Regions from separate parts of the Aeromicrobium sp. REDSEA-S32_B7 genome, predicted to be linked through region 2. Evidence: predicted binding sites of a transcription regulator. Region 2 holds the regulator's gene; each other region holds the start of a gene.

Region 1 (3,273 bases), on a different contig from region 2:
GGGCGAGGCGCAGCGCCTGGGCGGCGACCGCGTCGACGTCGGTGAGCACGGCGCCCGGCTCGGAGCGCGGCATCAGGAGCCCGTCGGGCGTGTAGGCACGGTCGGCGAAGCCCTCGGCGACGACCTGCAGCCCGTCGGCGGCGGCCAGGCGGAGACTCGCGGCGCCCGGCAGGCCGAGCAACGGGAGGCCGTACGGCGCCACCGCCTCGACGACCGCCGCCGCCTGCTGCTCGTCGTGCACGACGGTGTTGTAGAGCGCGCCGTGCGGCTTGACGTAGGCCACGCGCGCGCCCACGGCGTCGGCGACCTCGGCGAGCAGGTCGAGCTGCTCGCGCAGGGTCGCGACGAGCTCGTCGTCGGTCGGCTCCTGCGGTCGTCGGCCGAACCCCTCGCGGTCGGGGTAGCCGACCTGTGCGCCCACGACGACCCCCCGCTCGACGGCACGCTCGCACGCGTCGAGCATGAGCTCCTCGCCCCCCGCGTAGGCCCCGCAGCAGACGTTCGCGCTCGTGACCACGTCGAGGAGGGCGAGGTCGTCCGGCGACTCGGCGACGTCGGCGTTCAGGTCGATGCGCACGCCCCCACCCTAGGCCCGCCCGCCCCACCCCCACGCCGTGAGCACGGTTGCGTGGGGCCCCACGCAAACGTGCGGATCAGGCGCATGTTTGCGGTGGGGCGAGCCGGTTTACGTGGGGCCCCACGCAAACGGTCCTGTGCTGCGGGGTCCGCGCGGGCCCTGCGCGACGACGGTCAGCGGGGGAGGGGGTCGACGAGGAGGGCGACGGCCTTGTCGTCCACGCGCGTCAGCACGACCGTGGCGCGCTGCGAGCCCTTCAGGCGCAGGCGGCGCACGAGCACCTCGGGCACGACGTCGACGCCGCGCTTCTTCACGGTCAGGGTGCCGACGTCGCGCGCGACCAAGGCGGCCTTCAGCTGCTTCTCGCGGAACGGCAGCTCCGCCACGACGCGGAACGATCGGGCCAGCGGGTGCCGCACCTCGACGTCGGTCGTCACCCACGCGATCCGCGGGTCGACCAGCTGCCCGTCGAGCTCCTCGGCCAGCGCCCCCACCAGGCCGGAGCGGATCACCGCGTCGTCGGGCTCGTGGAGCCAGCCGCCGAGCTCGCCGACGTCACCGGGCGCGCCGTCGCCGGTCAGCTCGTGCGGGCCGGGCAGTGCCGACGCCCGCCGCGGCGCGCGGTCGGTCAGGTCGAGCCCCGCACCCCACAGGCACGCCTCGACGAGGTCGCCCCCGTCGCTGACCCACTCCGCCTCCACGCCGTCGGGGACGAGCGCGTGCGGGATCCCCGGCAGCGTCTTCACCACGGCGCGCCCCGACAGGTGCTCCTCGACCACCGACCACGGCGGACTCATCGCCTCCGGGTCGAACACCCGCCCACGGTCGTCGCGACGGGCGGGGTCGAGGAACACCACCTCCGACGCGGTCGGCACGACGTCGGCCGCGTCGGCGCACACCACCTCACCCTCGAGCCCGAGCGCACGCAGGTTCGCCGAGGCGATCGCAGCACGCACCGGGTCGCGGTCGACACCGCGCACCCGCAGCCCGGCCCGCGCGAACGCGACGAGGTCGGACCCGATGCCGCAGCCGAGGTCGAGCACCGCGGACGCCCCCGACGCAGCCAGACGCTCGGCGCGCAGCGTCGCGACCGTGCCACGCGTCGCCTGCTGCAGCGCGTCGTGCGTGAAGAACATGGCGGCCGCGTCGTCGCCCAGCTTGGCCCGCGCCAGCCCCCGCAGGTGGTTCTGCGTCACCGCCGCCGCCACCAGCTCCACGTCGTGCACCTTGCGCAGCCGCGTGCCGAGCGCGAGATCGGACTCCCGGCCCGCGCCCTCGTGCACCTCCGCCACCAGCGCCCGACCCTCGTCGGTCTGCAGCCGCTCGAACGTCACCAGGTCCACGACGCCATCGTGGCAGGCGGGGCATCCCGCCGCCCACGGCCCGGCACCCCCGCCGGGCTCGACGACGCGTGTCCGCCGCCCGCGAACACCCCTTAGCACTCGAGAGGGGTGAGTGCTAGATTCTGAACTGGCACTCGAACCCTGAGACTGCCAACCCGTGCACGGCCCCCGCGACGGCGTGCACACCCATCACGTACATCCGTCACTCACCACATCGTTGAAGGGGAGGTCGACCAGTGTCGGTCACCATCAAGCCGCTCGAGGATCGTCTCGTCATCAAGGCCGTCGAGGCCGAGCAGACCACCGCCTCCGGGCTCGTCATCCCGGACACCGCCAAGGAGAAGCCCCAGGAGGGCGAGGTCGTCGCGGTCGGCCCCGGCCGCATCGACGACTCCGGCAACCGCGTCCCGCTCGACGTCAACGTCGGCGACAAGGTCATCTTCAGCAAGTACGGGGGAACCGAGGTCAAGTACTCGGGCGAGGAGTTCCTCATCCTCTCCGCCCGCGACGTCCTCGCCGTCGTCTCCTGACGCACCTGGGCTCCCGACCGGCGGCGTTGCTGCTCGCTCGACGACCAAGAACGGGTCGCCGTCGCTCACGCGCCTTGCCGGTCGGGCCCCATGCGCGTCAGGACCGTGCTGACGCGCCACCTCCGGCTCCCGCCGGACACCACCATTCAGTCGTTTCGTAGGAAGGCATCATCATGCCCAAGATCCTCGAGTTCGACGAGGACGCACGCCGCGCGCTCGAGCGCGGCGTCGACGCCCTCGCGAACACCGTCAAGGTCACCCTCGGCCCCAAGGGCCGCTACGTCGTGCTCGACAAGAAGTGGGGCGCCCCCACCATCACGAACGACGGCGTCACCGTCGCCCGTGAGGTCGAGCTCGACGACCCGTTCGAGAACCTCGGCGCCCAGCTCGCCAAGGAGGTCGCCACCAAGACGAACGACGTCGCCGGTGACGGCACCACCACGGCCACCGTGCTCGCCCAGGCGATGGTCCACGAGGGCCTGCGCGCCGTCGCCGCCGGCGCCAACCCGGTCGGCCTCAAGAAGGGCATCGAGGCCGCCGTCAAGGCCGTCTCCGAGCGCCTGCACGAGGTCGCCCGCGACGTCGACGACATCAAGGACATGACCGACGTCGCCACCGTCTCCTCGCGCGACGCGCACATCGGCGAGCTCATCGCCGAGGCGTTCGACAAGGTCGGCAAGGACGGCGTCATCACCGTCGAGGAGTCCAACTCCCTCGGCACGCAGCTCGACTTCACCGAGGGCATGCAGTTCGACAAGGGCTACCTGTCGCCCTACATGGTCACCGACACCGAGCGCATGGAGTCCGTCCTCGACGACCCCTA
Region 2 (3,273 bases):
GTCGGCCGGACAGCCTGGCCGCGATGCGCGACTCCTTCGAGCCGGGCACGAGGTGGTCCACCAGGATCCCGAGCCGGCGGTCGGGGCCTGGGTCGAAGTCGTCGACCACGCCCACCAGGTCGTCGACGCCGTGCAGCATCTCCACGGCGACGCCCTCGACACGCAGGTCGTCGCCCCAGACCTTCTCGACCAGCTCGGCGTCGTGCTTGCCCTCCACGAGGATCCGGCTCGGCAGGGCCACGCGCGCCCGCTGCCCGGCCACCGCACGCGATCCCGACGCCGTGCGGGCGGGCTGCCGCGGGGCGGCGCCGGACGGGGCGACCAGCACCACCGGCCTGCCCTCGAGCAGGAAGCCCGGTCCGAGGGGGAAGACCTTGATCTTGAGGCGCCGGTCCTCCAGGGCCACGGTGCCGAGGTCGCGCTCGACACGCACCACCTCGCCGCACCAGCCCGTCGTGACCTCCTCGACGACCATCCCGAGCTCGGCGGGCACCTCGGTCGAGCGCCCGCGCGGGGGCGCCTTCCAGTCGCCGGCGAGCACGTCGTCGCCGTAGCGACCCCACCCTCGGGTCTCAGCCATGGAGCACGCCCAGCAAGGTCTGGTGGAACGCCTCGAGGTCGTCGCGGCCGATCTCGCCGCTGCTCGTGAGGATCCGCGTGGACGAGCGGGTCAGCCCGACGGCGAGGTCGACGGCCTGCGCCCAGCTGGGCTGCGCGGTGCTCGGCACGACGTCGAGGGGCGGGACGAGGTCGCCGAGGGCCACGGTGTCGCCGTCGGGGACGACGAGCACCAGCTCGCCGCCGACGGGGCCGTGCCCCAGGTGCACCACCTCGACGAAGAGGTCGCCGAGGTCGGCGGCCCACACCGAGCTCAGCGTGCCGCCGCGCGACTCGTGCAGGAGGAACGTGCCGTCGGAGAGCGTCACCCGGCGCGGCCGGTACGTCAGGGTGCGCGAGCGACCCGCGACCGAGACGACCTCACCCTCGCTCCCGATTGCTCCCACGGCGCTAGACTGGCACTTGCGCCTGGTGAGTGCCAAAGCGCCACGCCGCGCCGACGGACCCCGTCTGCGCCGTGCGCGCCCGAGGCCGTCCGGCGTCGTCGCACCCGAGCCACGCACCGTCCAGCCGAGACCGTCCCAGAGGAGGAGAGCGCCGTGCCGGAGGACCGTCGTCTCCCGTCCGAGGACCGTCGCCTGGAGGTCCTGCGCGCCATCGTCGAGGACTACGTCGAGACCCAGGAGCCGGTCGGCTCCCGCGCCCTCGTCGAGCGTCACCAGCTCGGCGTCTCGCCGGCCACCATCCGCAACGACATGGCCGTGCTGGAGGAGGAGGGCCTCATCGCCCAGCCCCACACGAGCGCGGGTCGCGTGCCCACCGACAAGGGGTACCGGCTGTTCGTCGACCGGCTCTCGCAGGTCAAGGCGCTCACGTCGCCCGAGCGTCGCGCGATCGAGACGTTCCTGGGCGGCGCCGTCGACGTCGACGACGTCGTGCAGCGCAGCGTCAAGGTGCTCGCCCAGCTCACCAACCAGGTCGCGATCGTGCAGTACCCGTCGCTGACCCGCTCCACGGTGCGTCACGTCGAGGTCGTGGCGCTCGAGGGCGCCCGCGTGCTCGTGGTCGTCATCACCAGCAGCGGTCGCGTCGAGCAGCGCATCGTCGAGCTCGAGGCCACGCCGGGCGACGGTCTGCTGTCCGACGTCCGCTCGCGCATCATGACGGCGGCGGTGGGCCAGCGCCTGCCCGAGGCGTCGCTGCGCCTCGCCGACGTGATCGGCACGTTCGCGCCCGCCGACCGCCCCCTCGTGACCTCCGTGGTCACGACGCTCACCCACGTGTTCTCCGACGAGCGCAGCGACGAGCGCGTCGCCGTCGGCGGCACCGCGAACCTCGCGCGCTTCGGTCGCGACTTCGACACCTCCATCCGCCCCGTGCTGGAGGCGCTGGAGGAGCAGGTCGTGCTGCTGAAGCTGCTCGGCGAGGCCACCACCGACCCCACCGTGCGCATCGGTCTGGAGACCGGGACCGAGGGACTGCCCGGCACGGCGGTCGTCTCGTCGGCGTACGGCACCTCCGAGCAGGCGCTGGCGATGCTCGGCACGCTCGGACCCACCCGCATGGACTACCCCGGAACCATGGCCGCCGTCGGCGCGGTCGCCCGCTACGTCGGGCGACAGCTCGCGGACGGCTGAACAGGACGAAGGACGTATGGCACAGGACTACTACGCGCTGCTCGGCGTCTCCCGGTCGGCGACGCCCGAGGAGATGAAGAAGGCGTACCGCAAGCTGGCGCGCCAGCTGCACCCCGACGTGAACGACGCCCCCGACGCCGCCGACCGCTTCAAGGAGGTCACCACCGCGTACGAGGTGCTGTCGGACCCCCAGAAGCGTGCCGTGTACGACCGCGGCGGCAACCCGCTCGGCGGCGGGGGCGGCGCGGGCGGCTTCGGCGGAGGCGCCGGGTTCAGCTTCGACGACATCATGGACGCCTTCTTCGGCGGTGGTGGCAGCAGCAGCCGTGGTCCGCGCTCGCGCGTGCAGCGGGGGCAGGACGCGCTGCTGCGTCTGCAGGTCGACCTCGCCGAGGCTGCGTTCGGCGTCACGCGCGAGATCAAGGTCGACACCGCCGTGGTCTGCGAGCGCTGCTCGGGCAGCGGCGCCGAGGACGACTCGGCGACGGTCACCTGCGGCACGTGCCACGGCCACGGCGAGGTGCAGCAGGTCCAGCGCACGCCGCTCGGCAGCGTCCGCACGGCCCGCCCGTGCCCGACCTGCCACGGGTTCGGCACCGTCATCCAGGACCCCTGCCACGAGTGCCACGGCGACGGCCGCGTCCGCTCGCGCCGCTCGATCACGGTCTCGATCCCGGCCGGCGTCGACCAGGGCACCCGCATCCAGCTCGCCGGCGAGGGGGAGGTCGGCCCGGGCGGGGGTCCGGCGGGCGACCTCTACATCGAGGTCGAGGTGGCTCGCCACCCCGTCTTCACCCGCAAGGGCGACCAGCTGCGCTGCCAGGTGACGCTGCCCATGACGGCCGCTGCGCTCGGCACGCACGTCGACCTGCCGACCCTCGAGGCCGACCTGGCCGACGAGGACGGCCCGGAGGTCGTCGGGCTCGAGGTGCCGGCCGGCATCCAGTCGGGCGAGACGCTCACGCTGCGCGGCCAGGGCGTGCCGCGCCTGCGGGGACCGGGTCGCGGCGACCTCGTCGTCGAGATCGTCGTGCAGACCCCGGACGAGCTCGACGACGCGCAGCGCGACCTGCTGAAG
Region 3 (3,273 bases), on a different contig from region 2:
CGCTCGCGCTGCTGGCGGGGCACGTGTGGAAGGACCTGTCGCCGTGGCGCTCGGTCCAGTGGCTGGTGGGTCGGCTCACGGGTCGTCCCGACGGGTTCGTGGTCTACCGCCCGGCGTGGGGCTACTGGCCTGCGGCGGCCGGGCTGTTCGCGTTCGTGTGGCTCGAGCTCGCCTCTCCCGACGCCGGCTCCGTCGACGCGGTGCGCACGTGGGTGGCGGTCTACGTCGTCGTGACGGTGGCGGGTGGCGTCGTGTTCGGGCCGCGCTGGTTCGACCGTGCCGACCCGTTCGACGTGTACAGCGCCGTGGTGGCGCGGCTCGCGCCGCTGGTGCGCGACCGGCGCTTCGCGCCGCACAACCCGCTGCGCTCGCTCCCGCTGCTGCCCGTGGCGCCCGGGATCGTCGCGGCGGTGTCGGTGCTCCTCGGGTCGACGGCGTTCGACAGCTTCTCCGCGTCGCAGGCCTGGCAGTCGGCGGCGCACTCCACGCTCACCACGTCGCTCGTGCTGCTGCTGTTCTGCGTGGTGGTGGCGGTGGCGTTCGTGGCCGCCTCGGTGGCTACGGGAGGGGTGACGTCGGCCCAGCGCCGAGCGCTGCCGGGGCTGATGGCGCACTCGCTGGTGCCGATCGTCGTCGGCTACGTCTTCGCGCACTACCTGACCTACCTCGTCGAGCGCGGTCAGGGCGTGGTGATCGGCCTGCTGCAGCTGCTCGGCACGGGCGACGGGCTCACGGTGTCGTACGTCCTGTCCGAGCACCCCGACCTCCTCGCGGTCTACAAGGTCGGATTCGTCGTCGCCGGGCACGTGGTGGCGGTGGTCGCGGCGCACGACAAGGCCCTCGAGGTGCTGCCGCGCGCGCACCGCCTCACCGGCCAGCTCGCGATGCTCGTGCTCATGGTCGGCTACACCTTCACGGGCATCTACCTGCTGCTCTCGGTCTGAGCCCGTCCTCGGGCCGCCGCTCGTAGACTGGTGCGATGGGAACGGGTGCCGCAGCGGTCGGGGAGCTGTCGGCGCACCCCGTGGCGGTCCTCGCCATCCCGGCGTTCGTCCCCGTGGTGGGCATCGTCCTGACCGTCCTCTGGATCGCCCGCCAGGACCGCCGGGCCGCGGCGCAGGAGGCCGACCCCGACCCCCGCCCCGACCCGTCGGCCGCGCCGCCCCTGCTCGACGTCGACGCGTCGCCGTCGCCCCGCCGCCCTTGGCGCGACCGCCTCCCCCGCCTCGTCATCGGCGACGACGACTAGCGTCGCGACGTCGCCGCAACTGGCACTCTCCCCACCCGATTGCCAGTCCTGGGTTAGCACTCCTATAGTGAGAGTGCTAGACATCCGACCGGCCCGGTGAGGGTCGGGACGGCGGCGGGAAGGGATCGTCGCGCGTCCTGGCTCGTCCGTCGCGGGCACCGACCGGTCACACCCGAACCACGTCGAACCGGAGAGTTCCACATGGCCAAGTCCATTGCGTTCAACGAGGAGGCCCGCCGCGGCCTCGAGCGCGGCATGAACCAGCTTGCCGACGCCGTCAAGGTGACGCTCGGCCCCAAGGGCCGCAACGTCGTGCTGGAGAAGAAGTGGGGCGCCCCCACGATCACCAACGACGGTGTGTCCATCGCCAAGGAGATCGAGCTCGAGGACCCCTACGAGAAGATCGGCGCCGAGCTCGTCAAGGAGGTCGCCAAGAAGACCGACGACGTCGCCGGCGACGGCACCACGACGGCCACCGTCCTGGCCCAGGCGCTCGTGCGCGAGGGTCTGCGCAACGTGGCCGCCGGCGCCAACCCGATGGGCCTGAAGAAGGGCATCGAGACCGCCGTCGAGGCCATCAGCAGCCAGCTGCTCGGCATGGCCAAGGACGTCGAGACCAAGGAGCAGATCGCCTCCACCGCGTCCATCTCGGCCGCCGACACCACGGTCGGCGAGATCATCGCCGAGGCCATGGACAAGGTCGGCAAGGAGGGCGTCATCACGGTCGAGGAGTCGAACACGTTCGGCCTCGACCTCGAGCTCACCGAGGGCATGCGCTTCGACAAGGGTCACCTGTCGGGCTACTTCGTCACCGACCCCGAGCGCATGGAGACGGTCCTCGAGGACCCCTACATCCTCATCGTCAACAGCAAGATCAGCTCGGTCAAGGACTTCGTCCCGGTGCTCGAGAAGGTCATGCAGTCGGGCAAGCCGCTCGCGATCATCGCCGAGGACGTCGAGGGCGAGGCGCTGGCCACCCTGATCGTCAACAAGATGCGCGGCACCTTCAAGTCGGTCGCCATCAAGGCCCCCGGCTTCGGTGACCGCCGCAAGGCCATGCTGGCCGACATCGCCATCCTCACCGGCGGCGAGGTCATCAGCGAGGAGGTCGGCCTCAAGCTCGAGAACGCCGACATCTCGCTGCTCGGCACCGCGCGCAAGGTCGTCACGACCAAGGACGAGACGACCATCGTCGAGGGCGGCGGCTCGCAGGACCAGATCGCCGGCCGGGTCAACCAGATCCGTGCGGAGATCGAGAACAGCGACTCCGACTACGACCGCGAGAAGCTGCAGGAGCGCCTCGCCAAGCTGGCCGGCGGCGTGGCCGTCATCAAGGTCGGCGCGGCCACCGAGGTCGAGCTCAAGGAGCGCAAGCACCGCATCGAGGACGCCGTGCGCAACGCGAAGGCGGCCGTCGAGGAGGGCATCGTCGCCGGTGGTGGCGTGGCGCTCGTCCAGGCCACCGCGGCCGTGTTCGAGAAGCTGCAGCTCGAGGGTGACGAGGCTACCGGTGCGAACATCGTGCGCACCGCTGCGTCGGCCCCGCTGAAGCAGATCGCCGTCAACGCCGGCCTCGAGGGCGGCGTCGTGGCGGAGAAGGTCGCCGGTTTCGAGCCGGGCCACGGCCTCAACGCCGCCACGGGCGAGTACGTCGACCTCATCGGCGAGGGCATCATCGACCCCGCTAAGGTCACGCGCTCCGCGCTGCAGAACGCCGCCTCGATCGCGGCGCTGTTCCTCACGACGGAGGCCGTCGTCGCCGACAAGCCGGAGCCCGCTCCGGCCGGTGGTGGCGCCCCCGACATGGGCGACATGGGCGGCATGGGCTTCTGAGCCCTGCGCCTCGCCGCTGACGACGAGGGCCCCGACCGGTTCGCCGGTCGGGGCCCTCTCGCGTCTCGTGCCGCGACCGGATGTCGGCGGCCCGTGCCAGGGTGGGGCACGTGGCTCGCGCACCCGTCCCCGACGTCTGGCTCGAGCGCGTCGGGCGCGTGCTCGACCCGCTGCCCGAGGCGCGGCGCGAG

The links. Region 2 encodes HrcA, which represses chaperone genes, less so after heat shock. Its sites were predicted from a motif close to TTGGCACTCGNNNNNNNCGAGTGCCAA; they were not measured.
Region 1: groES (co-chaperone GroES) is a predicted target of HrcA. The motif match lies at 2,013-2,039, and genes of this name have one in related genera.
Region 3: groL (chaperonin GroEL) is a predicted target of HrcA. The motif match lies at 1,303-1,329, and genes of this name have one in related genera.

What each region holds. Positions count from the first base shown of each region.
Region 1 is NZ_LUNF01000017.1:1,348-4,620, forward strand. Features, by position in the region: gene A6Q79_RS00620 (5-oxoprolinase subunit PxpA) at 1-577, opposite strand, end outside; gene A6Q79_RS00625 (class I SAM-dependent methyltransferase) at 751-1,920, opposite strand; gene groES (co-chaperone GroES) at 2,157-2,450, shown strand; gene groL (chaperonin GroEL) at 2,621-3,273, shown strand, end outside.
Region 2 is NZ_LUNF01000105.1:1,061-4,333, reverse strand. Features, by position in the region: gene A6Q79_RS07625 (DUF3097 domain-containing protein) at 1-580, opposite strand, end outside; gene A6Q79_RS07620 (hypothetical protein) at 573-1,004, opposite strand; gene hrcA (heat-inducible transcriptional repressor HrcA) at 1,158-2,195, shown strand; gene dnaJ (molecular chaperone DnaJ) at 2,212-3,273, shown strand, end outside.
Region 3 is NZ_LUNF01000082.1:4,844-8,116, reverse strand. Features, by position in the region: gene A6Q79_RS06250 (hypothetical protein) at 1-944, shown strand, start outside; gene A6Q79_RS06245 (hypothetical protein) at 980-1,249, shown strand; gene groL (chaperonin GroEL) at 1,451-3,082, shown strand; gene A6Q79_RS06235 (MmcQ/YjbR family DNA-binding protein) at 3,193-3,273, shown strand, end outside.